DNA from 3 places in the Thaumasiovibrio subtropicus genome. Region 2 is predicted to be linked to each of the others. Evidence: riboswitches for the same ligand, from Rfam matches in the RefSeq annotation. Region 2 holds a riboswitch; each other region holds the start of a gene.
The links. Region 2 has a riboswitch for thiamine pyrophosphate ahead of thiC (phosphomethylpyrimidine synthase ThiC). Riboswitches for the same ligand answer to the same signal wherever they lie in the genome.
Positions count from the first base shown of each region.

Region 1: another riboswitch for thiamine pyrophosphate. It lies ahead of thiD (bifunctional hydroxymethylpyrimidine kinase/phosphomethylpyrimidine kinase); the one in region 2 lies ahead of thiC (phosphomethylpyrimidine synthase ThiC).
Region 3: another riboswitch for thiamine pyrophosphate. It lies ahead of thiB (thiamine ABC transporter substrate binding subunit); the one in region 2 lies ahead of thiC (phosphomethylpyrimidine synthase ThiC).

Region 1 covers NZ_AP023055.1:784,030-794,092, reverse strand. The annotation lists gene TSUB_RS19930 (bile acid:sodium symporter family protein) at 1-333, opposite strand, end outside; gene TSUB_RS19925 (AraC family transcriptional regulator) at 413-1,210, shown strand; gene TSUB_RS19920 (winged helix-turn-helix domain-containing protein) at 1,628-2,344, shown strand; gene TSUB_RS19915 (hypothetical protein) at 2,329-2,781, shown strand; gene TSUB_RS19910 (IS1182 family transposase) at 2,904-4,340, opposite strand; gene TSUB_RS19905 (hypothetical protein) at 4,458-5,738, opposite strand; TPP riboswitch at 6,290-6,394, shown strand; gene thiD (bifunctional hydroxymethylpyrimidine kinase/phosphomethylpyrimidine kinase) at 6,451-7,257, shown strand; gene TSUB_RS19895 (ABC transporter ATP-binding protein) at 7,254-8,006, shown strand; partial or broken gene TSUB_RS19890 (ABC transporter permease) at 8,035-8,754, shown strand; gene TSUB_RS19885 (ABC transporter substrate-binding protein) at 8,787-9,725, shown strand; gene TSUB_RS19880 (TenA family protein) at 9,735-10,063, shown strand, end outside.
Region 2 covers NZ_AP023054.1:39,040-49,102, forward strand. The annotation lists one part of gene TSUB_RS00190 (IS630 family transposase) at 1-231, shown strand, start outside; one part of gene TSUB_RS00190 (IS630 family transposase) at 233-808, shown strand; gene TSUB_RS00195 (ATP-binding protein) at 1,315-2,628, shown strand; gene TSUB_RS00200 (hypothetical protein) at 2,618-3,043, shown strand; gene TSUB_RS00205 (tetratricopeptide repeat protein) at 3,044-3,964, shown strand; TPP riboswitch at 4,143-4,241, shown strand; gene thiC (phosphomethylpyrimidine synthase ThiC) at 4,328-6,235, shown strand; gene thiE (thiamine phosphate synthase) at 6,232-6,858, shown strand; gene TSUB_RS00220 (HesA/MoeB/ThiF family protein) at 6,873-7,628, shown strand; gene thiS (sulfur carrier protein ThiS) at 7,670-7,879, shown strand; gene TSUB_RS00230 (thiazole synthase) at 7,882-8,643, shown strand; gene thiH (2-iminoacetate synthase ThiH) at 8,648-9,766, shown strand; gene TSUB_RS00240 (LysE family translocator) at 9,819-10,063, opposite strand, start outside.
Region 3 covers NZ_AP023054.1:335,196-345,258, forward strand. The annotation lists gene rapA (RNA polymerase-associated protein RapA) at 1-1,967, opposite strand, end outside; gene TSUB_RS01680 (PhoH family protein) at 2,365-3,741, shown strand; gene thiQ (thiamine ABC transporter ATP-binding protein) at 3,751-4,464, opposite strand; gene thiP (thiamine/thiamine pyrophosphate ABC transporter permease) at 4,442-6,025, opposite strand; gene thiB (thiamine ABC transporter substrate binding subunit) at 6,068-7,054, opposite strand; TPP riboswitch at 7,090-7,217, opposite strand; gene TSUB_RS01700 (DUF547 domain-containing protein) at 7,372-8,145, shown strand; gene leuD (3-isopropylmalate dehydratase small subunit) at 8,223-8,825, opposite strand; gene leuC (3-isopropylmalate dehydratase large subunit) at 8,838-10,063, opposite strand, start outside.

The DNA of each region.
Region 1 (10,063 bases), on a different replicon from region 2:
CACAAACAAATAGCAAAAACCAAACGCCAAAGCGCTAGGCATTAGCAGATGCAAACCATCACCAAACACCACCCATAACAATGGATAGGCGATAAATGTGGCAGTCTGTACGAACAAGTGTAATCGCCAATTGCTGACACCCGCTTTAATGGCACTCGGAGAGAGCCCGAGACCATGCAAGAAGAAAATCAGAGCAATACCTGCGCTGGTTACAACATCCAGATGAAGAAACCCAGCAGACTTACCGACATTCGGGATCACCATTGCCAACAAAATGGCGACAACCATACCAACCAAAAACCACTCTTTCTTTATCACTGATATAAAACGCATGTCATCAATTCTTCTATGCAAAACTTAACCAATATCATAAGCTAGCTGCAACTTCCTTCCACCGATAATAAGAAACATTATGTCGAATAAAGGACAAACCCGTCAGATACCCTTATTAACCTCATTACCTCGCCCCCTTTATGCGCGCTCAGAAAGTTGGGGACAAGAAGGCAGCGTTACACCCTGGCACCAGCACGCATGGGGACAGCTCACTTACGCCGTTACAGGGGTACTTAGTGTCAATACCAAACAGGGGTGTTACATGGCTCCCCCACAGTTTGCGGTTTGGGTTCCCGGTAACATGCAACATCAGGTGGTTGCACAAGGCGCGGCAGAAATGCGTGGCCTCTATATTCAAACAGAAGTGTTACATGACCAACGTTGGCAACATGCGTTTGTTTGTGAAATCACTCCCCTTTGTCGTGAACTGATTGTACGCTTTTGCCAGCAGCCCATTGACTACAAACCCGATACACCGCAAAGCAGACTGGTTGACACATTAGTAGATGAATTAACGGTGCAACGCGATGCGCACATTCAACTGCCACTGCCAATGGATAAACGTACACATTCGATCTGCCAGTACTTACAGACACACCCTTACAGCCAAGAATCGATTACCGATCTTGGTCAAAAAGTTGGCTTAACCGGACGAAGCATTAGCCGTCTATTTAAAACCGAAACAGGACTCACCTTTCAGCAATGGCGGCAACGATTACGCCTGTTACATGCACTGACTCGACTTGAAAAAGGAGATAACGTTATGAAAGTGGCCTTAGAGTGTGGATACGACTCCAACTCTGCATTTGTCGCTGCTTTCAAGAAACAGTTTGGGCAAACACCTGGACGGTATTTTCAGACTAAAAGCCAACTTTAGCCTTGAAGCTAGTTGCGGCTCGATGGGCAAATTTCATCGCCAAAGGACAGAAATAATGTCTAGATAATCGGCGAAATTGCCACATAAAATCATGCGTGTGTGACTCAAATTTCTGAACCTCCTTTTCACCACCCGAATTGAAACAAATTATTGATAAATTTGTAATAATTCCCACCGAGACACCCACAAGCCGTGACCTGCACACATATTTCACATCAAAAAATAAACCGATAAAGTTTCGTTTTCTCGGCCCGGTTTTGAACCGAAAAATTACAGCGCATATAACAGTAATTTTACCACTGTTTCATCAGTTACATTTCACAGGTGATATGCGCCGGAGCTTTTTGTTAGCAGCATTTAGCCTTACGCGGAAGGTGGTATAAATATTTGTAAATGCAAAATATGGTACCGAGAAATATGAGTATACAAGCAGTTGATGATCTAACTACCGCTGCACCACCCAAAACTGATGCACTCGTTTACAAAATCGGCGATATCACATGTGATTTCTCTAACAACTATCTCGATGATGGTGCAAACACACATTGGATGATGCTCAAGGAAGCACAGGTCTTATTGGCGCTAGTCCGAGCGTACCCAAACCCTGTTAAACCGATGGAGTTACATCAAAACATTTGGCAAACAGGTCAACTGAATGAATCCCTGATCGATAAAGTCATCATCAACTTGCGTGAAAAACTCAATGATTTGGAATCGGAGATCATCCGCAAGGTACCTGAATTTGGCTACGTGCTCACTATGGCACCTAAGCCAGTGATGCATGCCGCTACCTTTGTTGAACCAAGCATCAATTCATTTGATGAAATTTATCGACACCCTAAACCCACTGCTGATCTCTCCATTTTCAAACAAATCGGTGTCTACGCTTTGGTCCCTGTCATGATGGGCATAGCATTTAAACTTGGTGCTTTCACCTACGACCAAATTCTTGGCTATAGTGAAACAGCAAAATGGATTACGCTTTCACAAGAAATCACACCAGAAGAAATCGAGTCGCTGAAAGCGCACTACAGCAGTGGTGACACACTGTTCATTGATAAAACCAGGGAAGGACGATTGGTCGTCTGTAGTCAGCCGAACAATCTACAGGGAATCGCATGTACAGAAAGATAATTCCTCTAGTATTACTCTTTGTTATCAGCTTTGGTGCTGGTATGGGATATGTAAAATATCAAGAGTTTCGCAAAGGCAATTTCAAGTTTGATGGTCACTGGATTGCGACATCAAATTTTAATCACTTAGATGAGCCAGTGAGCATTACGTCACAAGCTTATATTGCTGGTGAAACCGCTTTATTTCATGACTACTTCAGTACGATATATTTAACAGAAAAATATGTCACCTCAACGGAAGCGAGTTTATTCCAGATATCAAAATACCGTTTGGTTATTCGTCACGAGCAGCATAAAGCTTCTCAAGATGACATTCCTAAGCCGAAGAATAAGATTGTCATCTCGACATTCTATCCACTAGACAATAACCAGTTCTTCCTAAAATACCGTACGGATAATAACGAACACGTCTATTACTTATACAATAAGAAAGTATAATCCTTACACTGATACAAAAGAAAAAGCTCAACTTAGTTGAGCTCAGATTGATGACGAACCCCGCTTTTTAAGCGGGGTTCTTTTTTGGAAGCGACCGTAGGTCGCGATCGCGATATTTTTTGCTATGTCGTGCGCAGAAGTTTCCGTTCATTACATAGGCATACAGAAGCAAGTATTTGCCTCATTTCTGCCATGTTTAAGCCTATTTTTCGGAGATAGTTCATCACCAGCGCTATCTTCTTGATGTTTTGGGCTGCCGCTGCCAACCAACATTGCATTTGCACATTGGCTAGACCGCGGAAGCGAGCATAACGATGACCGTGATGTTGCTTAGCGTCTGCAAAGCTACGTTCTACTGTTTCACTTCGACGTCTATAAGTCTTCTTGCCGTAGGAAGAGAGCCGCATTTGGTTTGCCCTCTCTACTGCGTCACTATAGATATGCCGTGTAATCACTTTCTTCATATTTCTGCTTTGAGTACAGTCATCCCTCATTGGACAGAACGCACATTCTTTGGGGGCTGAGTGGTATTCTCGATACGCATCGCGTGAGGTAGTTTTATAAAGCAACTCCTGACCATTCGGACATTGGTAGCTGTCTCTTTGCGCATCGTAAGTAAAGTGCTTCTTTTTGAACGTATTTTTCGTTCTAGATGGACGTCGATAACCGAACACGCCAAGAATAGCTCGACGTTCAAGTGACTCCGCCACTGGAGCAGTAAAGTAGCCCGCATCCAGTCCAACAGCTATCGGGTTCAATTGGAATGTGGCAAGCGTGTAATCTAAGCGTTGAACGTAAGGCTGTGAGTCATTGATGTTACCCGCGGTGGTGTAGGTATCGAGAATAATTCCGTGTTGACCATCAACGGTTCGATGGTCGAGATAAAAGAAGCCTTGAGGCTTATTATCACGAGTCATGAAGCCACTCTCTGGGTCAGTGGTGCTGGTTTTAGTATTCTTTGTTTTTGGCTCTGACTCCCGAGCCTTAAGTGGCTTCTTACCTGCTTTTTCTCGGTCTAAAGCGACGTCTTCATCCAGCATATCAAGATAGGTACTGGCACGAACCGCCGTGACTTTATTGGTGTGTTTATTCTTGTTGGCGTTCGCTTTGAGATGAGTACTGTCCGTAAAGAGCTCTTGACCCGCGACCAAGCCTTTCGACATGGCTTGCTCTACGATATTGATAAAAATACGTTCGAATACATCCGTGCCATTAAAGCGACGAATGCGGTTCTGGCTGAGAGTAGAAGCGTGAATGACTTTCTCTGTTAATGACATCCGCAAGAACCAACGGTAAGCGACATTCACTTCAATCTCTTTGACGAGCTGACGCTCACTTTTTATGCCAAAGATGTAGCCAAGTAAGATGATTTTGAAGAGGCGGACAGGGTCAACAGGTGGGCGTCCATTATCTTTACAGTAAAGATGAGCGACTTCATCTCGAATGAATTCGAAGTCGATAGCATTATCGATTTTACGCACTAAATGGTTTTTAGGAACTAACTGTTCCATCGTCACCATTTCCAGTTCGTATTGTTGCGGAGTAGGCTCTTGAAGCATAACGGAGTGTCCATATTTCGATACCCCTATTAGATCAAAGGTCTAGCTCGAAAGCTAGACCTTTGTCAGCAGTCTGAGCTCAACTTAGTTGAGCTTTTTTTATTGATGTATACACAATCATGCATCAGGACTTAAAATAATCACGCGCTTCTTTTTACCTGAATCGATCACTTGGCTGATGGGTTTTGACTCGGGCTCATCCACCTCAGCAGTGGCTTTTTCCTGAACATCAGATCGTGCTACCGATGTGGCATCACTTTCAGCCGCATCTTCAACTGCATCTTCAACTACATCGTGCTCAACGACTGCAGTTTCAACTGGTTCCTCAGCGAGGATCTCAACGTCTGCAACCTCTTCCTCGACCACAGTTTCAGGATCATCAAGGTTAGGAACACTTTCATCTGCAATCTCAAGATCCGACGCAATTTCATCACCATCATCAATGCGAACGTTACCCTCTACAGTGTCATCAGTTGCAGACTCTGTCTCAACAATAGAGATCGATTCGACGGGTGTTTCGGGCGCTGCTTCCGACGCTAACGCTTGCTCAGAAGCAGACTTCTCATCGATAACATCTAACATCTGATTATCTGCTTGCTGCTGCGCATAAACAGCCACAATCGCTTCACTGAATACTGGCGCAACGAAGCCCGCGATACGTGCTTCTTGTTCTTTAGATAACGTTATCGCTACGGGATCGACCGCCTCTTCAAGGTCACGGGTATTTTCTACCGCATGAGCGATTTCTTGACCGATATCACTCTCTTTCTCTGATGCCAAAGCGCCAAACTCTAGTTCACTAAAGGAAGCTTCAAGCTCCCCCTCTTTCTCTTCAAGAGTCAGTGCGGTAACTGCCGGCGGAGCCGACGCTGTTTCTGCCTCTTCAATATCACTCGTTACAACAACTTCTGAAGGTAGAACAGCCTGAGGAGACGGATTGATAGTAGGTGTAGTGGCAACCTTTGGCTCTGGTGACGACGTCACTTTTGGCGCCTCAGTAAACCAGCTCACTGGCAAAATCCAAGGTTGTCGTGCTTTCCAGCTGGCTGGTAGGTCAGCTTGCAGTGCTTTCGCGTTGGAATAGCCTTCCACCGGTCCGGCGACTAATACCTTGTATTGCACTCCCGACTGTACTTTCTTGCATAAATTGAGTTGAGATCGGATATCCAACGGCAACTCATTTAACTGTTCATTACTTGGTAAGCGCTTTTTATTGGTGCCGGAGAAAAGCTGGATTAAATATCCACCTTTTGATTGAGCATACTCCTGCTCGCACATATTTATATTGTTATCTTGAGCCAAGTCAGAAAATATATCAGCAGAGTCGATATCTGTTTGCGCGTGCAATGCGCTGGACACTGCAAATACTAGTGGCAACAAATGATACTTCTTCTTCATAATGTTCTGCTTAATTAAAATAAACGGTAACAAACAACATTGTCATTTGCATGGATTGTTGACCTCAATTGCCCAATGTTACCACATTAGCCGATTCAATCATCGCCAGATTGACAGACAAATTAGTAAATTCGGCACTAAGATCAACAGCATGAACTTGACGACTCTCAAATTTTCCGGCGAGGTACACAAAAATGCCATGACAATATGAAGTATTTGGCTCAAATTCGCACGGTAACAGCATTGATACTCAATCCACCTCACTCAGCATAGTGACGAATAACGTCCCTACCCCGTTGAGTAATTTATACGCTATCACCACATTCCATCTGGGTTGCATATGTTATCTTGACAACATTTCATGCATTATTTGCAACCAAGTAACTGGTGTGCTGTTTCCTGCATCTGATCTCCCTTCATGAAACGAAAGGTCAAAGACAGTTTGACACAGAGCACAGTTTTTTGATGTATTTAGCTTATTATTCGCAAAGTTAGCCTTACAAACCTATCTGTGAGGCTAACATTCACACTTTGTGCTGACATCAAAGCGCAAAAGTTAGTCGGGGAGCTCAAGTGAGAGCTGAGACTGTTAAATAACAGGACCCGTTGAACCTGATTCAGTTAATACTGGCGTAGGGAACTAACAGGCAGATCACGACTATCTTGCTTCCTGTTATTCGATCTACGTCGCTAAGAAAGGGAAGCAAAGCCTATGTCTACTCCAATCACTTTGACCATCGCAGGCTCCGATAGTGGTGGCGGCGCTGGTATTCAGGCGGATATCAAAGCGATTTCTGCCACAGGTGGCTACGCTTGCTCAGCGATTACCGCATTAACCGCACAAAACACCCAGGGCGTTCAAGGTATCTTACCCATTGATACTGACTTTGTTGCTCAACAACTTGATGCGATTTTCACAGACCTCAATGTCAAAGCCGTCAAAATTGGCATGCTGGCGGATAGCAATATCATTGGCGTTGTCGCGGAGAAACTGCGTCAGTATAGGCCACAGCATATCGTGCTAGACCCTGTCATGGTCGCGACGAGCGGTGATTTGCTGTTAAAAACAGACGCCATTGAAAGCCTAAAAAACGAACTGTTGCCCCTTGCCACGGTTATCACGCCTAATTTGCCCGAGGCGGCAGCACTCACAGGCCTACCAATCCCCCATAACGATGCGGAGACAAAATCACTGATAGCCGCATTGCAAGCACTCAATACCCACGCGGTATTACTCAAAGGCGGGCATCACCATGACGATAGCCAAGCCACTGACTATCTAATAAAAGACGGGAAAGTCACCCCGTATACCGTGGCTCGCCACCACACACACAACACCCATGGTACGGGATGTACTCTCTCGTCAGCGATTGCGAGCTACTTAGCGCAGCAGCACACTTTACATACCGCAGTGGAACTCGGCAAAGCCTACATAACCGACGCGATTAAACACGCCGATGACCTCGAAATTGGCAAAGGCCACGGGCCCGTTAATCACTTCTTTGCTCTCAAAAAATGACCATTACGGCTAATTCGCTGAGCTTGAGATTTGATAATGAAGCTCAGCCACTTTTTGACAACCTCAGCTTTGCTTTTCGTGACTGGACCTGCGTCCTAGGACGAAGCGGTTGTGGTAAAACGACCTTACTTCGTTTACTGGCGGGGTTAACGGACGACGCGCACTTTACGTCGGGCGATATCCGTCTCGGTGATGGTCAGCAAACACAACCACTTAGCCATCAACACGTGGCCTATATGGGACAACAAGACTTGCTGTTCCCTTGGCTCAATGTGCTCGATAACGTCTGCCTATCCTCGGTGATTAAAGGCAAAAAGCCAACCCAAAGCCAGTGTCAAAGAGCCAAGGCATTATTGAAAGAGGTTGGCCTTGAGGGTGAAGAAGCAAAAACACCAAACCAACTTTCCGGTGGAATGCGACAACGCGTTGCTTTGGCAAGAACACTCATGCAAGACAAGCCAGTGGTGTTGATGGATGAGCCATTCTCTGCCCTAGATGCCGTCACGCGACATAAGCTTCAGGCACTGAGTGCCAAATTACTCAAAGGGAAAGATGTGCTTTTAATCACCCACGACCCGCTGGAAGCGTTACGCCTTGGCAATGACTTGTATCTATTACAAGGCCGACCTGCTCAGCTTGTCCCCCTCGTCACTCCAGATACACCGACACCAAGGGAATTGACTGCTGATATTGCGGCGTTACACCAGCAAATCATCGCCAAACTAGAAGGCCAATATGCTGAAGTCTAAAGCACTGACAACCCTCTCCCGAGGTATCATTAGCCTACTGATCATTCTTGGTCTGTGGCAGCTAGCTATCACGGTTTTTGAGTTACCGCCTTTCATATTGCCATCGCCAGTAGCCGTCATGGATAGCATTATCGCGCGTCATGATGTCCTGCTTCGTCATACCAAAGTCACCGCTATCGAAATCGCCTTAGGGTTACTCTTGGGATTAAGCATGGGGCTCTTTTTCGCTTTGCAAATGCTTTTATTTGCCCCGCTACGTCGCTGGCTGCTGCCGATCCTCATCGCCAGCCAAGCCATTCCTGTCTTTGCCATTGCCCCGATTTTAATGCTTTGGCTAGGCTACGGTATCGCTTCAAAGGTTGTGATGGCCGCCATCATTATCTTCTTCCCTGTCACGACCTGTTGTTATGACGGCCTACGACAAACGCCAAAAGGGTATCTCGACCTTGCCAAAACCATGGATGTGAGTCGATGGCAGCTACTGCGCTATGTGCGCTTGCCTGCCGCTTTACCCACCATTGCTTCTGGCATTCGTGTCGCTGTCGTTGTAGCCCCCATTGGCGCTGTTGTTGGCGAATGGGTGGGATCCAGTGAAGGGCTTGGCTATCTCATGCTACACGCCAATGCACGAATGATGATTGCAGATATGTTTGCAGCCCTGTTCATGCTCGCTAGCATGTCCGTCGCACTCTATTTCATCACCGACCAAATTTTAAAACTCGCCATTCCTTGGAATGGCCAACAATAACCACAACAACATTCTAATTAATGAGAGAAAGTATGAAACTATTGAAAAATGCGACGCTTGCGATGAGTGTCCTCTTAACTGCAGGGCAGGCTAACGCAAAAGAGATGACCTTGATGCTCGATTGGTTTGTCAACCCGAACCATGGCCCTATCGTTATCGCTCAACAACATGGCCTCTTTGAAGATCAAGGGTTAACGATTAACATTCAAGAGCCAGCAGACCCAAGTGTGCCTGCAAAACTCGTTGCGGCGGGTCGTGTCGACATGGCGGTATCTTATCAACCAAGCCTCACTGTCGATGTTGCAGCAGGCCTACCGCTGATCCGCTCAGCAACTTTAATTGCGACACCACTGAACAGCATGATGGTGCTTGATAAAAGTGGCATTACTTCACTCGATCAACTCAAAGGCAAGAAGGTTGGCGTCGCTATTCCAGGCAATGAGCGCTCTACCGTCGGTACTATGGTTGAGAACAATGGTATTAAGTTCGAAGACGTTGAAATCATCAATGTTGGTTGGGCCCTCTCTTCCTCGCTTGCTTCAGGTAAAGTCGATGCGATTTGGGGTGGCTTCCGCAACTTTGAAAGCAATCAACTTGCGATTGAAGGCTACACTGCCGTCACTTTCTTCCCAGAAGAGCATGGTGTACCCGCCTATGATGAACTCGTTATCGTTGCGAATCGTGACAAGCATGATGCTGAAGCATTGAAAAAATTCAACCACGCACTCGAGCTGGCCACACAATACATCGTCAACAACCCAGACAAAGCTTGGAAAGAGTTCATTGCTTACTCGCCAGACACACTAGACAATGAACTCAACAAACGTGCATGGCGCGATACGCTACCACGATTTGCCCTACGTCCATCGGCAACAGATCCACAGCGCTACGATGTTTACGCACAGTATCTAGAAGCGAACGGCATTATCGAAAAAGCGCCAACAACCGCCGATTACCTCCCAACGCTATAAGGGTGACCTATGAACCACCACGATCTAGTCGCAGCCTGTCAATCTGAATGGCAAGGCTATACCGAACATGAATTTGTCAAATCCCTCGCACTGGGAAGCCTGGCGCAACGGCACTATCAGCACTATCTGCAGCAAGACTTTTTGTTCTTGAAGCACTATGCCCGCGCATTTGCTTTGGCGATTTACAAGTCTAATGATTTGGCTGAGATGCGTGACAGTTTACCTGTCCTACATGGCTTACTCGATCAAGAAATTCAGCACCATGTTGATTACTGCGGTCAGTGGGGCTTAACAGAAGCGGACATGGAAGCCGAGCCTGAAGACTTCGGCACTGTCGC
Region 2 (10,063 bases):
TTCCTCAATACTCAGCAACGTGAACAGCTAAGCCTGTTTATAAAGGCACGTGCCGAAGATTCATCTGGGGGGAGGTTAACAGGTACTGATATTCATGCTTATATCGTGAAAGAGTTTGGTAAACACTACCACCCAGACTCTATCTACTATTTGCTTAGTCACATGGGCTTCTCTTGGATAACATCACGCTCCAAGCACCCTCGTCAATCCCAGCAAATCCAAGACGATTTTAAAAAAATTCAAAATTGAAACGATCCTTAAGATCCCCGGTCACATGGGGCTTGATAACGTCGATGTCTGGTTTCAAGATGAAGCAAGATTTGGTCAGCAAAACACGACAACTCGACTTTGGGCTAAACGGGGATCAAGACCAAGAGCAGTTAAACAGCAGCAGTTTGAATATGCGTATTTGTTTGGCTCAGTATGTCCCGCTAGAGGTATTGGCGAGGCGCTGGTCGTTCCTTGGGTTAACAAGGACATTATGGTTGAGCACCTTAAGCAGATCTCCGCGGTGACCGAAAAAGGTCGTCACGCAGTGATCATTATGGATGGTGCTGGCTGGCATACAAATGACATTGCAGAACAGTTCAGTAATGTCAGTATCATCAAGCTCCCGCCATATTCACCAGAGCTAAATCCTATAGAACAAGTGTGGAGTTGGCTCAGACAACACTATCTTGCCAATCAGAGTTTTACCGACTACGAAGATATTGTGTCGAAAGTATGCACTGCATGGAATCGATTCTTGAAGCGTGCAGATAGAGTGACCAAAATGTGCACCAGAGACTGGATTAAACTGACCAGTTAATTTTCCAGATTGGTATTACTGCGTAATAGCCTCAGACTAGGCGTCCCCGTATAAAGCCTGAGGCTTTTTGTTTTTGTCATTTCTGTAAAACAACCTTCGTCATTGATATTCCACTTGCTTGGTAGCAAGCTTTGTTGAATCTCCTTAGTCTTGGTCGACGCCTTTAGATTACTCTAAGCCTCAGGTTATCCCCCATCATAAAGGTTGGCACATTGGCTACCACGTCCTCGCTTCGACATACAGACGATAGAGCGCTCTTTTGTTGTTGAGTACTTTATATGGCAGTGATCTTGTCATGATGCTGGCATCGGTTCGGGCTAATGCGTCAATGTTGCGCTAATTGAATGATCACCTGTGTATAACCTCGGCTTATCTCACATAATTGTACCGCTTAGAATAGGATTCTTATTGTTAACGGTATGATATGGAACGGTAATTTTAAAGTTGATCTGAGAATTACTTTTTAATGTGTGGTGCCATTTGAAATATCAGGAGGATAGTCGAGTTTGGACAAGAAGACGTTAGAAGGATTGAAGGTTGCTTTCCAAGCCGCGCCATCAGCAGAGTTAGCACATATTATTGTCATGCATTCTCTTGGAGAGGCGGCAGAGAATATCATGCGCTTTCTTCCTTACTTGACTAAACCGCTTGAAGATGAAGACGCGATTGCATTGGCAGATTTCTTGATAGACAACCAACAAGCCGAGGTCGCTAAAACGCTATTAGATCTAAGTTACCCAGCTCAGAAATTGAAATATGTAGAGTTGCTTGTCGCGTGTGACGATTTAGTTGATGCGAAGCCGTTGTATTTAGAAGTCATTAACCATGAACCTGAATTGCAGAGTCAGAGGTTGAATCAGATACTTGATATTGTCCCAGTATCCGATGAGCCTAAAGTGAAATTGAAGGTGATTGAAAAGCCTGAGGCATTTGAGCTTACTCATCTTAGTGAATACCGACAGAAGACAACGAAGTTCGATGATGTCGTTGGGCTTTCGCATATTAAAAAGCAGATCCACAAAAAAATCATTCTACCGTTTCAGAAGCCAAGCCTTTTTCAACGTTTTAAGAAACGCTCGGGTGGCGGAGTGTTACTGTATGGTCCGCCTGGGTGTGGAAAGACCTTACTCGCAAGGGCTGCGGCGGGCGAATGTAATGCAGAGTTTTATAACATTAATATTTCGGACGTATTGGATATGTATATCGGAGAGTCCGAGCAGAAACTGCATGCTATCTTCGAGAAAGCCCGTCACAACACGCCATGCGTGCTCTTTTTTGATGAACTAGAAGCCCTAGCAGGAAAGAGAGAGCAGGGTAGAGGTCATGGAAATAACGTAGTGAGTCAGTTTTTGACTGAGCTGGATGGCTTTGCGCAAAATAACGAAGGTGTGTTAGTGCTTGCCTCTACCAATGTCCCTTGGTCAATTGACTCGGCATTTTTACGACCAGGTCGTTTCGAACGTATGTTTTTTGTCGCGCCACCAGATGCGCCAGCTCGTCGAGATATCCTAGAGTACTACCTTAAGGAACGACCCGTTGAAGCAGGGATCGATACGGCGTTATTGGCGAAAAAAACCGTTGGTTTTTCTGGCGCGGATCTTTCTAATTTAGTGGATACTGCCGCAGATGAAGCAATAGATGAAACCCTGCTGACTGAATCGGAAGTAGATATCTCTTTCTCGCACTTGCGAGAAGCGCTAGCACAACTGAGGCCGACCACATTGGAATGGTTAACAACGGCTCGAAATTACGCGCGTTATGCCAATGATGGCGGTCGATATGATGACGTACTGGAGTTTTTGAACAGACATGGAAAGTAAAACACCGCGCTACCATATTATTGATGAACCAAAGGCAACCAAGTGGGACTTTTTGGTAATGAACCCCATGGTGATTATTTTTGCGACCATGATAGTCCCCATCATTTGGGCGCCGCCCTTTGCTGGACGATATTGGGTGCCCTTAGTATGGATATGTGTTAATGGTTACATCATGGGGAGTGCCACATTTAAACGTGAGGTGGTGACTTGCTTGGTTGGTTGTTTGGCGTTATTGGCAGTCTTTATTGGCTTTGCACAAATTCCGCACGAAGTGATAGAGAATACGACAATTGGTTGGTTTAACTACTTGCGGTTGGCACTTAACACCATACTTTTCCTTACGCTGCTTCTTGCCGCTTTTTCGCAGATGAAATCATTTAGTCTGTTTCAGTACATCGGGGAAGGGAGAGAGTAAATGCTCGAACAAAAATTAGAGCAGGCGCAATACTATTATCGAACTGAGCAACATGAAAAAGCCATAGAGTCGTTGAAGGAATTACTGGCTTCTTGGCCAGATAGCGCTATTGCACATGGCCTTTTGGCTTCCTGTTTGTTGTCTGAACGCCGACTATATGCAGCGGAACATGAACTCAACATTGCATTAAGTATCGAACCTAATTTGGTTTTGCTCAAACTGATATTAGCTAGAACACTGATTTTTAAGAAACAACTTCAGCAGGCGCTTCAAGCTTGCGACGAAGCCCTGTCGGTTGAGCCGGACTGTGTAGAGGCGTTGCTGTTACAAAGCCAGATATATATGTTGTTGGACAAGAGAGCGCCGGCGAAAGATGTCTTAGTTGAAGCGCTGCGCCATGAACCAGATTCAGCACAAGTACTTGCTAGCCTTGGCGATTACCACTTAACTGTTGGCGAGGTTGAACTGGCGATTGAATTTGCATTGCAAGCGCTAAAATTAGAGCCTGAAAATGCCTCTGCAAACGTTTTGATGGGAAGCGCGCAGCTTGCAGCTGGAAATGTCGATGATGCTGCTTATCACGCAAAGTTTGCAATCCTCCAGAATCCTCACTCTGAAATTGCGTTACAACTGCTCGCAGATATAAAAGCACGCCAAAGTTGGCTCTTGGGGTTGTGGTGGCAATTTAACAATAAAGTGACTGCGCTAAGTGACGTGGGCTCCGCGCTCGTGCTCATCGGCGGCTATCTCCTGTTCAATTTATTGTCACAATTATTAACCGATTTTGGTTATCAGAGCCTGTCCACTGCGACTGCTTTTGTCTGGCTAGGTATCGTTGTCTATAGCTGGGTCTGTATACCACTCTATTATCGACAGCTCAGAAAAGAGCTATCGACATTCCAGTTCAAACCGGACTTTTAAGAATGCGAACCAGCCTGTTTGTTTACTTAGGCAGACAGGCCTCGTATCTAGCCAATCTTGCGTGCTAATTAAGATCGTTTCTCATCATTGCACGCTCTTTTCAGCACATTGTTAAAAAACGTCACATTATCTTGTCTCTGGCTTGCTGGATGGAGGTTGAGTAACTTATACTCGCTCCGTGAACTTGTCGGAGTGCCATTTGGCTGAGACCGTAATAACGGGATCCGTTGAACCTGATCAGGCTAATACCTGCGAAGGGAACAAGAGCAAGAATGCTGTATATCTCGCAGTAGATCTATCTTTTGCTCATCTAGCACCTTTCCGGCAAGCATTTTCCCTTACAAGGACAAAAAGGAAATTGCTATGTCGAGCCGTAAACAAGCCCGTTTGGATGCAAAACAATTTATTGACTCCCTAACGGTGCAACCTTATCCAAATTCTCAGAAAGTCTATGTCACTGGTAGCCGTGAAGATATTCGTGTTCCTATGCGCGAGATCTCTGTCAGCGATAGCCTCGTTGGCGGTACGAAAGAGAACCCACAGTTTGAACCTAATGAGCCAGTGCGTGTGTATGACACCTCGGGCTATTACACAGACCCTGAACAGAACATTGATATTTACTCCGGCCTAAACTTCGTTCGTGAGAACTGGATTGAAGAGCGCAATGACACTGAGCTTCTTGATGAACAGAGCTCTGCCTATAGTCGTGAACGTATGGCGGATGACACCTTGGATGATTTGCGTTTTAACCTGCGTGCTCGTATTCGTCGTGCGAAGCCGGGTCAATGTGTCACTCAGTTGCACTATGCGCGTAAAGGCATCATTACCCCAGAGATGGAGTACATCGCCATTCGTGAGAACATGGGTCGTGCAAAGTATCGTGATGAAGTGTTAAACCAGCAGCATCCCGGTGTCAGCTTTGGCGCAAACTTGCCGAAAGAAATTACGCCAGAATTTGTGCGTAAAGAAGTGGCAGAAGGTCGAGCGATCATTCCTGCCAATATCAACCACCCTGAATCAGAGCCGATGATTATTGGTCGAAACTTCCTTGTGAAGGTCAACTCTAACATTGGTAACTCAGCGGTAAGCTCATCGATAGAAGAAGAAGTTGAAAAGCTGGTATGGTCAACCCGCTGGGGTGGCGACACCGTGATGGATCTGTCGACGGGGCGTAATATCCATGAAACACGTGAGTGGATTCTACGTAATAGCCCAGTACCAATCGGTACCGTTCCAATGTATCAAGCGCTAGAAAAAGTGAATGGTGTTGCTGAGAACCTGACTTGGGAAGTGTTCCGAGATACGTTACTAGAGCAAGCGGAGCAAGGTGTCGATTACTTTACCATTCACGCCGGTGTACTTTTACGCTACGTACCAATGACCGCGAAGCGTGTAACTGGCATCGTTTCTCGTGGTGGCTCCATTATGGCGAAATGGTGTTTAGCGCACCATAAAGAGAGTTTCCTCTATGTGCACTTCCGCGAGATTTGTGAAATCTGTGCGCAATATGATATTTCACTGTCGCTTGGTGATGGTCTACGTCCGGGCTCGGTTGCTGATGCCAATGATGAAGCGCAATTCAGTGAATTACGCACCCTTGGTGAGCTGACCAAGATTGCATGGGAATACGATGTTCAGGTCATGATTGAAGGTCCAGGACACGTACCAATGCATATGATCAAAGAGAACATGGATGAGCAACTTAAGCATTGCCACGAAGCACCATTCTATACGCTTGGTCCTCTGACGACAGACATTGCGCCGGGTTACGATCACATTACCTCAGGTATTGGTGCAGCCATGATTGGTTGGTATGGCTGTGCAATGCTATGTTATGTCACGCCAAAAGAACACTTAGGCTTGCCTAACAAAGAAGACGTTAAGACGGGGCTTATTACCTACAAGCTCTGCGCGCATGCTGCTGACCTTGCTAAAGGTCACCCGGGTGCACAAGTGCGTGATAATGCCTTGTCAAAAGCGCGTTTTGAGTTCCGTTGGGAAGATCAGTTTAACCTGGGTCTTGACCCGGAAACGGCGCGCGCTTATCACGATGAAACCCTGCCACAGGAATCTGGCAAGGTCGCGCACTTCTGCTCAATGTGTGGTCCGAAGTTCTGTTCAATGAAGATTTCGCAAGAGGTGCGAGACTTCGCTGCCAGTGGCCAGACAATTGAGATTGTTGAAGAAGATCCAATGCAGGGAATGCGAGAAAAAGCTGAAGAGTTCCGAGATAGAGGCAGTGAGCTCTATCACCAAGTGGAGAAAGTATGATTTCATTCCCAACTATCGAGGGCGGCATGGGGCCGCTCTACCCAGTTGTTGACCATGTTGATTGGATCGCCAAGCTGTTGCCGCTTGGGGTGAAGACAGTTCAGTTGCGGATCAAAGATCCGCAACAGGCAGATTTAGAAGCGCAGATTATCGAAGCAATCCGCCTCGGACGTGAATACGGTGCGCAAGTCTACATCAATGATTATTGGCAACTTGCATTGAAGCATCAGGCGTATGGTATCCACCTGGGTCAAGAAGATTTAGATAGTGCTGATTTGGAAACGCTGCGTGCCTCGGGTATGCGTTTAGGTGTTTCAACCCGCACTGCTGATGAGTTAGATCGTGGCCTGAGTATTATTCCTAGCTACCTCGCGATTGGCCATATCTTTCCGACGCCTACCAAAGAGATGCCGACGCCACCTCAAGGGGTTGCGCAATTGGCTGAACACGTAAAAACCGTTGCAAACCGTTATCCGACAGTGGCTATTGGTGGTATCGACCTGAGTAATGTCGAGCATGTATGGGCGACGGGTGTCAGCAGTATTGCGGTAGTGAGAGCGATTACGCATGCCGATGACTTAGCAAGTGTTGTTGCTGCATTCGATCAAAAACTGACGCGATAACAGGAGTCGCCATCATGCTCACTGATCAGGCATTTATGCGCTATAACCGGCAAATTCGGTTACCTGAAGTTGATGAACAAGGCCAACTTGCTTTAGAGAAAAGCCGGGTTCTGATCATTGGTGCCGGCGGATTAGGCTCGCCTGCAGCACTCTATCTTGCGGGTGCCGGTGTTGGCAACATTGTGATTGCCGATGGCGACACGATAGATGCATCTAACTTACAACGCCAAGTGATCTACCGTGATGCCGATCAGGGTAAGAGCAAGGCGGCAACTGCGGCGAAAGCGATGCTGGCATTGAACCCGCTCATCAAAGTACGCGCTGTTGACGCTGCTTTAAATGAACAGCGGCTAAGCATTGAAATCAGCATGGCGGATGTGATCTTGGATTGCAGTGATAACTTCGCGACACGTCATGCTGTGAATCGGGCGTGTTTTTTGCACCGGAAAGTCTTGATTTCAGGGGCTGCGATTCGTTGGCAGGGGCAGCTAATGCCTTTTGATTTTCGACAGCAACAGGGCCCTTGTTATCATTGCCTCGTTCCAGAGGGTGGAGCAGAAGAGCCTCAGAACTGCAGTACATCCGGGATCGCTGGGCCTGTTGTCGGTATTATGGGCACAATGCAAGCGTTAGAAGCGGTCAAGGTGATTACGCAAGCTGGTGAGCCTGCGTTTGGAATGCTCAAACAGTTTGATGGCTTAAGCCTTGATTGGCAAAGCTTTCGTTTACCCGTTAACCCACAGTGTACTGTCTGTGGCAACGCAACTTAGATATTCGTTCCTCAATGTTCCGTGAGTAGTAAGGACAACGTATGACCCAGTGTGTGGTGCACGTTAATGATAAGCCGCTAACGATTGCGGCTAATGCCAGTGTCGAAGCGCTGGTTGCTCAACTCGAGCTGCCTCAAGGTGCCGCTGCGGTTGCGGTAAACCAAGAGATTATCGCCCGTGAAAAATGGCCTGAAACCATTTTGAACGAGGGTGACCAAATTGCACTCTTTCAAGCTATCGCAGGGGGTTAAGCATGCTAACGATTGCCAATAAAACGTTTCAATCTCGCCTTTTTACTGGTACGGGTAAGTATGCAAACCGTCATGCTATGGCAGACTCAATCATCGCATCTGGCTCCGAGCTGGTGACAATGGCGCTGAAGCGCGTTGATATCGATGCTCGCGATGATGACATTCTCTCTCCGCTGCGTGAAGCCGGTGTGAATTTACTGCCCAACACGTCGGGCGCCAAGAATGCCAAAGAAGCGATCTTTGCTGCTCAATTAGCGCGTGAGGCGCTGGGGACGAACTGGCTCAAGCTAGAGATTCACCCTGATCCTAAGTATTTAATGCCTGACCCGATCGAGACGCTGGCGGCGGCGGAGTCCTTAGTGAAGGAAGGCTTCATTGTCTTACCCTACTGTCATGCTGACCCTGTGCTGTGTAAGCGTTTAGAGGAAGTGGGCTGTGCGGCAGTGATGCCATTAGGCGCGCCAATTGGTTCTAACAAAGGACTAGCGAGCCGCGACTTTTTAGAGATTATCATTGACCAAGCGAATGTCCCTGTGATCGTGGATGCTGGTATTGGTGCGCCTTCACATGCTGCGGAAGCGATGGAAATGGGCGCTGATGCGGTATTAGTGAACACGGCGATTGCCGCGGCCGCTGACCCTATCGCGATGGGGAAAGCGTTTAAGCTGGCTGTTGAAAGTGGCCGCATGGCCTTTGAGGCTGGATTGGCAGGTACAGTGAACCACGCAATCGCATCAAGCCCATTGACGGCATTTTTGGACTAAACCCATGACTTTTTCAGAGCACTTTGAACGCATGGACTGGGACGACATTCGAATGTCGATCTACAGTAAAACGGCGCAAGATGTCGAGAAAGCGTTGCGTAAGCCGAAGCGTGATCTTGAAGACTTTAAGGCGTTGATCTCCCCTGCGGCCGAGCCCTACCTTGAGCAGATGGCGCAGCTGTCAGCAGCGTTAACCCGTAAGCGTTTTGGTAATACGATTGGCTTCTACGTCCCTTTGTATCTTTCGAACCTATGTGCCAATGCCTGTACTTACTGCGGTTTTTCAATGGAAAACCGCATTAAGCGCCGCACGCTGGATCTTGAGGAAGTAGAGCGGGAGTGTGAAGCGATAAAACGCCTCAACTTTGACAATATCCTACTCGTTACCGGAGAGCATGAACGCAAAGTGGGGATGGGGTACTTTCGTGAAGCCGTGCCTGCGATCAAATCCCATTTCAGTTACTTAGCTATGGAAGTACAGCCGCTGGATCAAGATGAGTATGCAGAGCTGAAAACACTGGGGCTGGATGCCGTGATGGTGTATCAGGAGACGTATAATCCGCGGACGTATGGCGAACATCATTTACGAGGCAATAAAACAGACTTCCATTACCGTTTGCAGACGCCGGATCGCCTCGCGCGGGCGGGTATCGATAAAATCGGTATTGGCGCTTTGATCGGTCTTGATGAATGGCGGACCGACTGTTTTTATGTCGCTGCGCACCTTGATTACTTGGAACGCACCTACTGGAAAACGCGCTACTCTATTTCGTTTCCACGGCTCCGCCCCTGCGAGGGTGGGGTAGAAGTGAAATCCGTGATGGATGATCGCCAACTGGTGCAGCTCTTGTGTGCTTATCGTTTGCTGAATCCAGAAGTGGAGTTATCGCTGTCAACGCGAGAATCGCCGAGCTTCCGCGATAACGTTTTGCCTCTCGGTGTAACGACCATGTCGGCTGGTTCAAAAACTCAACCCGGCGGATATGCCGATGACGAACCCGAATTGGAGCAGTTTGCGATCAGTGATGAGCGCAGCGCGGCGCAAGTCGCCCAAGCTGTGCAACAACGTGGTTTCCAAGTGGTTTGGAAAGATTGGCATCATGCCTACTCAGGTAGCGCCTAATCGGAATGGAAAGAAGAAAATGGCCACCGCGTGTGGCCATTTTTGTTTGGGATTAACTCAAGGTTTGCCAGATTAACCCGCCACCTACCGCCGTGAAAAGCGCCCCGCATGCGCCATCAATGTAAGGTACTAACTTCGCTAATAGATGCTGCATCTTTTTCCCGGTCAGCACCCATGCTAAGAAGGCGAACCAGCTAAATGATAGCGCCCACAGCACCGTAATCGCGGTGATTTTTCCGCCGTTGGAGAGATCAGCAGGCACCAAGGTCGACACGAGACTGACAAAAAACACCAGCG
Region 3 (10,063 bases), 300 kb from region 2:
AACTCAATGAGTTCACCTTGAATTGCATCAAAGACAGAGCGTCCTGTTGGGCACGTCTCTTCAAAGGCATTCAAACCTTCGTTGTACCAGCGCACTAATGTTGCTTGTGATGTATTTTCAAGGTGAGGGACGTGAATTTCGATATCACGGCGCTGACCAATACGGTCAAGACGACCGATGCGCTGCTCGAGAAGATCCGGATTCATCGGTAAGTCAAACATGACCAGCTGATTCGAAAACTGGAAGTTGCGACCTTCTGAACCGATCTCGCTACACAGTAGGACTTGTGCGCCGCCCTCTTCATCGGCGAAGTAAGCTGCGGCTTTGTCTCGCTCGATGATTGACATGCCTTCGTGGAACACAGTGGCACGGATACCTTCACGCTCACGTAACGCTTGTTCGAGAGTCAATGCCGTTTGAGCACGAGCACAGATCACTAGCACTTTTTCTTGACGGTTGGCTTGCAAGTGGCTGATCAACCAATCGACGCGTGGGTCGAAGTTCCACCACGTTGCACTATCCCCTTCAAACTGCTGATAGATGTCTTCTGGGTAGAGCATTTGCAGTGCTTTCTCTTCTGCGCCAGTCGCTCCCCCCATCATGCCAGCGACTTTCATTGCCGTCTGATATTGGCTTGGAATGGTCAAAGGGTAGAGGTTAAGGTGCCGGTTAGGGAAGCCTTTAACGCCACCACGGGTATTTCGGAACAAGACTCGGCCTGTGCCGTGGCGATCCATCAAATGCTCAACAAGCTCTTGGCGAGTTGCCGCACGCTGCTCTTCAGCGACATCACTGGCTTCAATGATGCGCAGCAGTGGTTCAACATCCTGCTCTGACAGTAGCTCACCAATCGCGTTTTTCTCTTCGTTGCTGAGCTTATTACCAGAAAGCAGGCTTGCAACAGCATCAGCGACAGGCGCGTATTGGCGCTCTTCTTCAATGAAAGTCTCAAATTCAAAGAAACGGTCAGGGTCGAGTAAGCGTAATCGAGCAAAGTGGCTCTCGCGGCCAAGCTGTTCAGGGGTTGCAGTTAGCAATAATACCCCTGGCGTTTTTTCAGCGAGTGCTTCGACAACTTGATATTGGCGACTTGGCTTCTCTTCGCTCCATTCAAGATGATGCGCCTCGTCAACCACTAACAGATCCCAATCCGCCTCGACAACTTGTTCAAAGCGTCGACGGCTCTTACGCAAGAAATCGAGCGAGCAAAGGACATACTGTGCAGTGTCGAAAGGGTTATGGGCATCAGCGAAGGCTTCGACACAGCGTTCTTCATCAAAGATAGAAAAGTGCAGGTTAAAACGGCGCATCATTTCCACCAGCCACTGATGCTGCAGCGTTTCTGGCACAACAATCAATACGCGTTCAGCTCGGCCTGAGAGGACTTGCTGGTGGATGATCATACCCGCTTCAATGGTTTTACCAAGGCCAACTTCATCGGCCAGTAATACACGAGGGGCATATCGGCGTCCGACTTCACGCGCAATGTAAAGCTGGTGAGGTATCAACCCTGCGCGCATACCACAGAGGCCACGTAGTGGACTGCGATGCTGCTGATATTGATTCTTAAGCGCGCGGAAACGCAAGGCAAAACGATCCATACGATCGATTTGACCCGCAAACAGTTTATCTTGTGGCTTATTGAAACGAATTTGATGGCTGAGCATAATTTCGCGCAGCGCCACACCCGGTTCTTCCGTATCGGTGCGTGTGCCAAGATAGGTAAATACGCCCTTATCTTCGACCACCTCTTCTACCTTGAGAGACCAGCCTTCATGGCTGTCGACAACATCACCCACATTGAACATCACGCGTGTTACTGGCGCGTCATTGCGCGAATAGACGCGGTTCTCTTCGCTGGCAGGAAACATCAGTGTCACGGTTCTAGCATCGACGGCGACGACGGTACCTAAGCCGAGTTCGTGCTCGGTATCACTGATCCAACGTTGTCCCAGAGTAAATGGCATAAAGAGCACACCTTCTTCTTATATCTATTTATTGCTGTGAAACGGGGAGAATGAACGACGCTGCCTATATCAGCGAGCGCTGACAGATAAGTGTAGTCGCTCAGTCCAAACAAAAGGGGGCTAATGGTACTGCATGATGTGATTGACGTCACGGTGATTTACACGTTTTTGTTGCGGGAATCTGCATAGTTTTCAAACAGTCTGCACATCCGGTGATGAAGGGGTTTTGATTGTCACATTCTTGTCAATTTAGCTTGTTTTTATGGAAGAGGCGAGAGGAGGCCATCGATTTGCCAAGGTGCGTCTCAAATGTGACATTTTTATCAATTGCTCACTCAATATGGCTTACGCTTTAGTTAGTGGTGCAACTTTGCCTAACACCACCAAGGAGGTGCCTATGGGCGACACTGATCGGAAGATTTTTGTTCTCGATACGAATATCCTGCTGCACGAACCCCTAGCCATATACTCATTCCAAGAACATGATGTTGTCATTCCCATGACTGTCCTCGAAGAACTCGACCGCATTAAAGACAGCAAACGTGATGTCTCCCGCGATGCACGCGTCGCGATTCGTGCGTTAGAGGACCTGTTCCACGATGCGACCCCAGATCAAATCTCTGAAGGGATTCCACTGGGTACGCAAGAAGAAAGTAAAGGGACAATCGCCATTCTGGCAGACTACGAAATTAAGGAGACTGTTCAAGCCTTTGCCGATAAGCACGGTGACAACCGTATCTTAAATGCCACGCTGTACTTGCAAAACAAACGTACACCGCGACAGGTAGTACTGGTGACGAAAGACATCAATATGCGGTTGCGAGCGAAAGGAGCTGGCGTACGCTTTGTTGAAGACTATCGTACCGACCAGTTAATTGAAGACATTCGCTTTTTGACGAAAGGCTATGTCGAGCACGACGGCCTGTTTTGGGAAAAAATTGATGAATGCCACAGTGAAAACCGTGGACGAAGTACGATTCATACTTTACCTAAACACTATTTCGAGAACCCATTCATTAATCAATATCTACTCGACGAGGGAACAGAATTTGCTGCGCGGGTGAAGGCGGTCAATGAGGAGACGGTCGAGATTAAAGACATTAGCCGTGAACGCCTGATGAGTCGCACGGCGTGGGATGTACACCCTAAGAACATTGACCAAGCAATGGCGATGGATGCCTTGATGGATCCAAGTATTGATCTCGTGATTCTTACAGGGCCTGCCGGCTGTGGTAAAACCATTTTGGCGATGGCCACGGCCTTAGAGCAAGTGATTGAAAAAGGGATGTATGACAAGATCATCGTGACGCGAAACACGCCGGATATTGCGGAGTCAATTGGCTTCTTGCCGGGCACAGAAGAAGAGAAGATGATGCCTTGGCTTGCCGCCGTCACCGACACAATGGAAGCCTTGCATAAGAATGATGTCTGTACAGAAGGTTCGATGAAGTACATCTATGAGAAGGCAAACTTGCAGTTTAAATCGATCAACTTCATGCGAGGCCGGTCGATTCAAAATGCCTTTGTCCTACTCGATGAGTGTCAAAACTTAACGGCATCGCAGATTAAAACCATCATTACCCGTTGTGGGGAAGGAACCAAACTGGTTTGCTCTGGTAATTTGGCGCAAATTGATTCCCCCTACTTAACCCCGGTAACCTCTGGGCTCACCTATATCGTTGAGCGTTTTAAAGACTTTGAAGGCAGTGCCAGCCTCTACCTCAATGGCGTGGTACGCAGTCGTTTGGCAGAATATGCCGAACAAAATCTATAGTGTGTCATGTCAATGTGTGCCTAGATAACGCTTAACTGATTCATGGGTGGGGTGGCCGATGACGGTCGCCGCCGAGTCAAACGCAAGGATGTGACCACTATCGATAAAGGCCACTTTGTCAGCGATAGCGTGGGCATCCTCTGGACTGTGGGTGACCATGATCACCGTCGTATTTTGCTGTTGAGCGATTTGTTTAACGACAATGAGCATCTCTTTACGTAACGCGGGGTCGAGGGCAGAAAATGGCTCATCTAGCAGCAGCAGTGGGCGCTGACGGACTAACGCCCTCGCTAAAGCCACGCGCTGCTGCTGGCCACCGGACAGTGTGGTCGGTAATCTTTCTTGCAACTGATGTAAGCCAACATTCTCACAAGCCTCATCGACTTGTTGCCACTGCATCGTAGTGAGCTTTAGTCCCGGATGAATACCCAGCCCAATGTTCTCTTTCACACTCAAATGCGGAAACAGGTTATGTGATTGAAAAAGCATGGAAAGCGGCCTTTTATGCGGGGCTTGATCGGTAAATGTCTGCTTATTCAAGCTGGCCTCACCAGACTCTGGTGTCAGAAAACCAGCCAGTAGCGCCAGTAGTGTACTTTTTCCTGCGCCGCTTGCGCCAAGCACGGCCAAGACTTCACCGTTTTGTAATGCGAAATCAAACGTCAGTGATTGACTTTTATCTTCGTGCAGATAGGTGTAACTAAGTTGATTGACGTTTAACAAGACATTTCTCCGCGAGAGCAAAAAGACTGAGGCTGAGCACAAGGAGTACGAGCGCAACCACGGCAGCCGCTTCAAGCTGATAGCTGCCCATCAATTGAAAAAGATAGAGGGGCAAGGTTTGGAAGTCTTGGCTACCAAACAAGGCGATAGCCGTAAGATCACCAAGTGACAGCACAAAAGCAAGCGCAAAAGCATGGACGAATGTTGGCGCGAGCAAAGGCCACTCGACGCGTCGCCAACGTTGAACCCCGCGCATTCCTAAGCTTTCACAGAGTGGATTGAACTGCTGAGCACAGTGAAGTAGCGGTTGCGATAGGGCTTTTAGGACAAACGGCATTGCCATTAGCGCATTCACGGTGATGACAAGCCACAGGGCATGATCGTAGACGCGACTGAAGTGACGAACCATTAAAAATAGCCCCGTGCTAATGACCAACCCTGGCGTGACCAAAATTAAGCTTCCGGCCAGTTCCAAACTATCGGCAGCACGGCGTTTATTTGCTAGCCGCCAGTGGCGACTGGTATTTAAGAGGGTGATACCTAAAGCGATCGCAATCAGGCTGGCAAACAGGGCGATATGTAGTGAGTGCAAGGTGGCTTGCCACAGTTGTGGGCTTAACAAAACGTCAAAGGTGCGGGTGTTAATGCCTGCGCTAACAACGGCGATGAAAGGAGGAAGCACAAGCAAGAAGCCTATGCTCAGCCACATGATGTCCCAGCCCCGTTGTGGCAATGAATCCTGATGCGGATAGCGTGAAAAGCCTTGGGCAGGAGCGCTTTCTACTGGCTTCGCAAAACGGTTTATGACAAGTACCAGTAATGTACAGATCCCCATTTGCCACACGGCAAGCATCGCCCCCAAGCCTAAATCGAAATCAAAACGAATCGCTTGATATATGGCCAACTCAATTGTCGTCGCTTTTGGCCCTCCACCCAATGCCATGACAGTCGCAAAACTGGTAAAGCAGAGCATAAAAACTAAGCCGCAAACGTGTGGAATTTGCTGTCGGATTCGAGGCCAAGCCAAGCGCTGGAAACGCTGCCATCGATTGAGGCCAAGGTGCGCAGCGAGCTGGTGTTGTTGAACGGGAATAGATTCGATGCTGATTAATAGTAGCTTGGCAGAAAGCGGCGCATTAAAAAACACATGCGCAAGCAGTATGCCCGATAAGCCATAGATCGAAAACGAGGTACCTAACCAGCGATTGAGTAAGCCACTGTTGCCGTAAATCGCCAGCAAACCAACGACGACGATCAACACAGGCAACACTTGCGTTAGTGAGAAAAGACGAAGTAACCAGCGACGTCCCGGAAAGCGTCGATGAGAGAGTGACTCAGCCAGAGGGATAGCAATGGCTAGGCTTAGCAAGGTGGAGTAGGTTGCTTGAATAAAGCTGAATGCGGTGATGTGGCGAAGGTAGGGATCTTGCCAAATCTGTTGGATATCAAAGGTGGGTGCAATTAACCATAAAGAGAGGAGTGCGCCAAAAATAAAGCAAACAATAAGCCCGGCACTGAGGAGGCCGGGCAGGGTCGTTGACCAATATCGCGAGTTAAGCATGGCGTACTTGTCCGCTATATTGTTGAGATAGCATCATGACGGTTATTGAATGAGGGCAGTTTGCCATTCACGAATCCAACCGCGGCGTTTCTCATTCACCTCTTCTGCACTAAAGTTCAGCGGTGTCTTGGGTACAGTGAGTGTTTCAAAGCCCGCAGGCAGATCAACATCAATCACGGGATACATCCAGTTGCCTGTAGCGATATGTTGTTGGAATCCCTCTGAAAGCATAAATTGAAGAAAGTCGTCGGCGAGTTTGGCGTTCGGTGCATGCTTGAGCTTGGCGGCAACCTCTACTTGCATATAATGGCCCTCGTCGAAGTGTGCAGCAGCATAGTTGCTGTCTTCTTCTGCGATAAGGTGATAGGCCGGTGATGTCGTATAGGAGAGCACCATATCGGCTTCACCATCAAGGAACATGCTGTAGGCTTCAGACCATCCTTTAGTGACGGTCACGGTTTTCTTCGCAATCTTTCCCCATGCTTCAAAGGCGTTCACACCATAAACATGTTTGACCCACAGCATGAGACCTTGACCGGGTGTCGAAGTGCGAGGATCCTGATACAGGATCTTAATGTCGTCGCGCTCAATGAGGTCTTTTAGGCTTGTTGGGGGATTCTCAAGTTGGGTTTTGTTATAAACGAACGCGAAGTAGCCATAATCAAAAGGAACAAAGTGGCTATCTTGCCAACCGCCTGGCAGTGTTAGCGCGGTTGTATCGACATCGTGTTTAGCAATGAGACCGGTTTGTGTTGCTTCGACAATGAGGTTGTCATCCAGACCAAGGATGATGTCAGCATTGGATTTTTCGCCTTCAAGGCGTAAGCGGTTGAGAATAGAAACACCGTCATCAAGTGCGACATAGTTAACATTGCAATCGCATTGTGCTTCAAAGGCGGTTTTGATTGCGGGGCCTGGTCCCCAGTCACTGGCAAACGAGCTGTAGGTATAAATGTTTAATGTGTCATTCGCGGCTACTGCTGGGAGTGTTGCTGCGCACATCAGTATGGCCAAAGCGGTCTTTTTCATCGGTGCTCCAAACAAGGTGTCGGGCGGCACAGGTTATGAGCAGCGAGTCTCAATCCCTACGCCAGCTTAAACTGGATCAGGTTCATTGGGTATCGTAATAGCAATTACTCTCTCAGCCTGCAATGCTTGTTGCGCATGTATCTTGGCTCCCCATGAGAACAAGCTATTGTAACGACTCTTCATCTGTTTGTAACGATAGTGCGGTGAATGTATTGAATTCATTGACGCCATTTGTATCTGTGTCGGTGTGGTGAAAGCTTTTTGGTATCACCGGGTCTCAGTATAGCGTGAACAAATGATAGCGTGAGGAGTGAGCAATGAGAAAGTGGTGGTGGTTACTGTGGTGTGTGACGTTGCCGCTTTGGGCAGCGCCCAAGTCGGATTTGTGGCCGATGTGGGACGCTTCCCAATCTGGAAACGCCACTATTTCACATGATCGATGGCAGCAGGTGTTGAGTCGGTATGTCTCCGTTGAACAATCGCAAAGCTACTTTGATTATGGGAAATACAAAGCCAGTGGCCAAACTGACATTCAGCAGTATCTCTCCACGCTGACTGCAATTGACCCGCGAGGTTTTAGCCGTGAAGAGCAGTTTGCTTATTGGGTCAATCTCTATAACGCTCTGACGGTACAGTTGATCATTGATAACTATCCCCTCGCTTCGATAACGAAACTGGGAGGCTTCTTTCAGTTTGGCCCTTGGGATGATGAGCTTGTGGTGATTGCGGGGGAAGCATTAACGCTCAACGACATTGAACACAGAATCCTTCGCCCTATATGGCAAGAGCCTCGCATTCACTATGCGGTTAATTGCGCGAGCTTAGGTTGTCCTGATCTGTTGCCACATGCTTATACGGCCCAAAACACAGAGACACTGCTAGAGGAAGCAGCAAGGCGTTTTATCAATAGTGATAAAGGTGTGTTGATCAACGGTGATCGCGCGGTGTTAAGCTCGATCTACGACTGGTATGGCGTGGATTTTAAGCCGAGCGTTAAAGCGCATGTGAATCACTATCGTCGAGATAGCTTGCTTGGCGATCATCGCATTGACTATGAGTATGACTGGGATCTTAACCAGCGTAAGCCTTGAGCCTATCTTCGTAAAGGCTGAAAAATAGCAAAGGGAGCCAGTCGGCTCCCTGTGCTTTACGTGATGTAAGACGACGATTATCGCAAAAACGCGGGGATCTTCTCCTCATAGGCGGCTATTTTCTCTTCATGCTGCAGTGTCAGACCAATGTTGTCTAACCCATTCAGTAAGCAGTGGCGACGAAACTCATCGATCTCAAAGGTGTAGACTTCGCCATTGGCTCGTACTTCCATCGCTTCTAAATCAACGGTGATCTCTGCGCCTTCATTGGTTTCGACGTACTGAAACAGTGCATCAACTTCCGCATCTTTGAGGCGAACGGGTACCATCTGGTTGTTGATAGAGTTGCCATAGAAGATATCCGCGAAGCTTGGTGCAATCATCACGCGAATACCGTAGTCAGCGAGTGCCCATGGCGCATGTTCTCGTGACGAACCACAGCCGAAGTTTTCACGAGCTAGCAAGATACTGGCACCAGCATAACGTGGGGCATTCATGACAAACTCAGGGTTGGCTTGCTCTCCGGCATCATCAAGGAAGCGCCAGTCATGGAAAAGGTGTTTACCAAATCCTACTCGAGTTACTTTTTGTAGAAACTGTTTTGGAATGATGGCATCGGTATCCACATTCGCAGCATCCAATGGTACGGCTAGACCTGTGTGTTGTTGAAAACCTGACATACTTGTCTCTCCTTAGATTTCACGAATATCGATAAAGTGACCAGCAACAGCCGCTGCCGCTGCCATTGCAGGACTCACTAAGTGAGTACGACCATCTCGGCCCTGGCGACCTTCAAAGTTACGGTTACTGGTTGATGCACAGCGCTCACCGGGGCCTAGGCGGTCATTGTTCATGGCTAGACACATAGAGCAGCCAGGTAGACGCCATTCAAAACCCGCCTCAAGGAAGATTTTATCTAAGCCTTCTTTTTCGGCCTGTGCCTTCACTTGTTCAGAGCCGGGTACGACAAGCGCTTGAACATTTGCCGCAACTTTACGACCTTTGGCAATCGCTGCTGCCGCACGCATATCTTCGATACGCGAGTTAGTACAAGAGCCAATAAAGACTTTATCAATCTCAAAATCAGACAGTTTTTTGCCAGCCTCTAAGCCCATATACGCAAGGGCTTTTTCAGCGGATGCACGCTCAATGGGATCTGCAAAGGAATCTGGCGCTGGGATCGCTTCATCGACCGCAATGACTTGGCCCGGGTTGGTCCCCCAAGTCACTTGTGGACGAATATCGGCACCATTCAAGGTAACAACGGCATCAAACTCTGCATCGTTGTCTGTTTTTAGTGAGCCCCAATACTCTACGGCCTCATCCCAGTCTTGACCGGTTGGTGAAAACTTACGTCCTTTTAAATAGTCGAACGTTGTTTGGTCTGGCGCGATTAAGCCCGCCTTGGCACCTAACTCAATTGCCATGTTACATACCGTCATTCGGCCTTCCATGGTCAGGTCAGTAATCGCTTCACCACAGAATTCAACCACGTAACCTGTTCCGCCTGCAGCGGTGGTTTTGCCAATAATGGCTAGCACAATGTCTTTCGCGGTAATGCCTTCTGCAACTTTGCCTTTTACCTCAATTTTCATGGTTTTCGCGCGAGGCTGCTTCAGGGTTTGCGTGGCAAGTACATGTTCAACTTCAGACGTACCGATACCAAAAGCCAGTGCCCCGAAAGCACCATGGGTTGCGGTGTGAGAATCACCACAAACAATGGTTGTGCCGGGTAGGGTAATACCCAATTCTGGCCCCATGACGTGAACAATACCTTGGTAGGGGTGGTTTAGATCGTACAGAGTGACGCCAAACTCTTCACAGTTTTTAGCCAGCGTTTCCATTTGGATACGGGCCATTTCACCTGACGCATTGATGTCTTTGGTGGTGGTGGAGACGTTGTGATCCATGGTCGCAA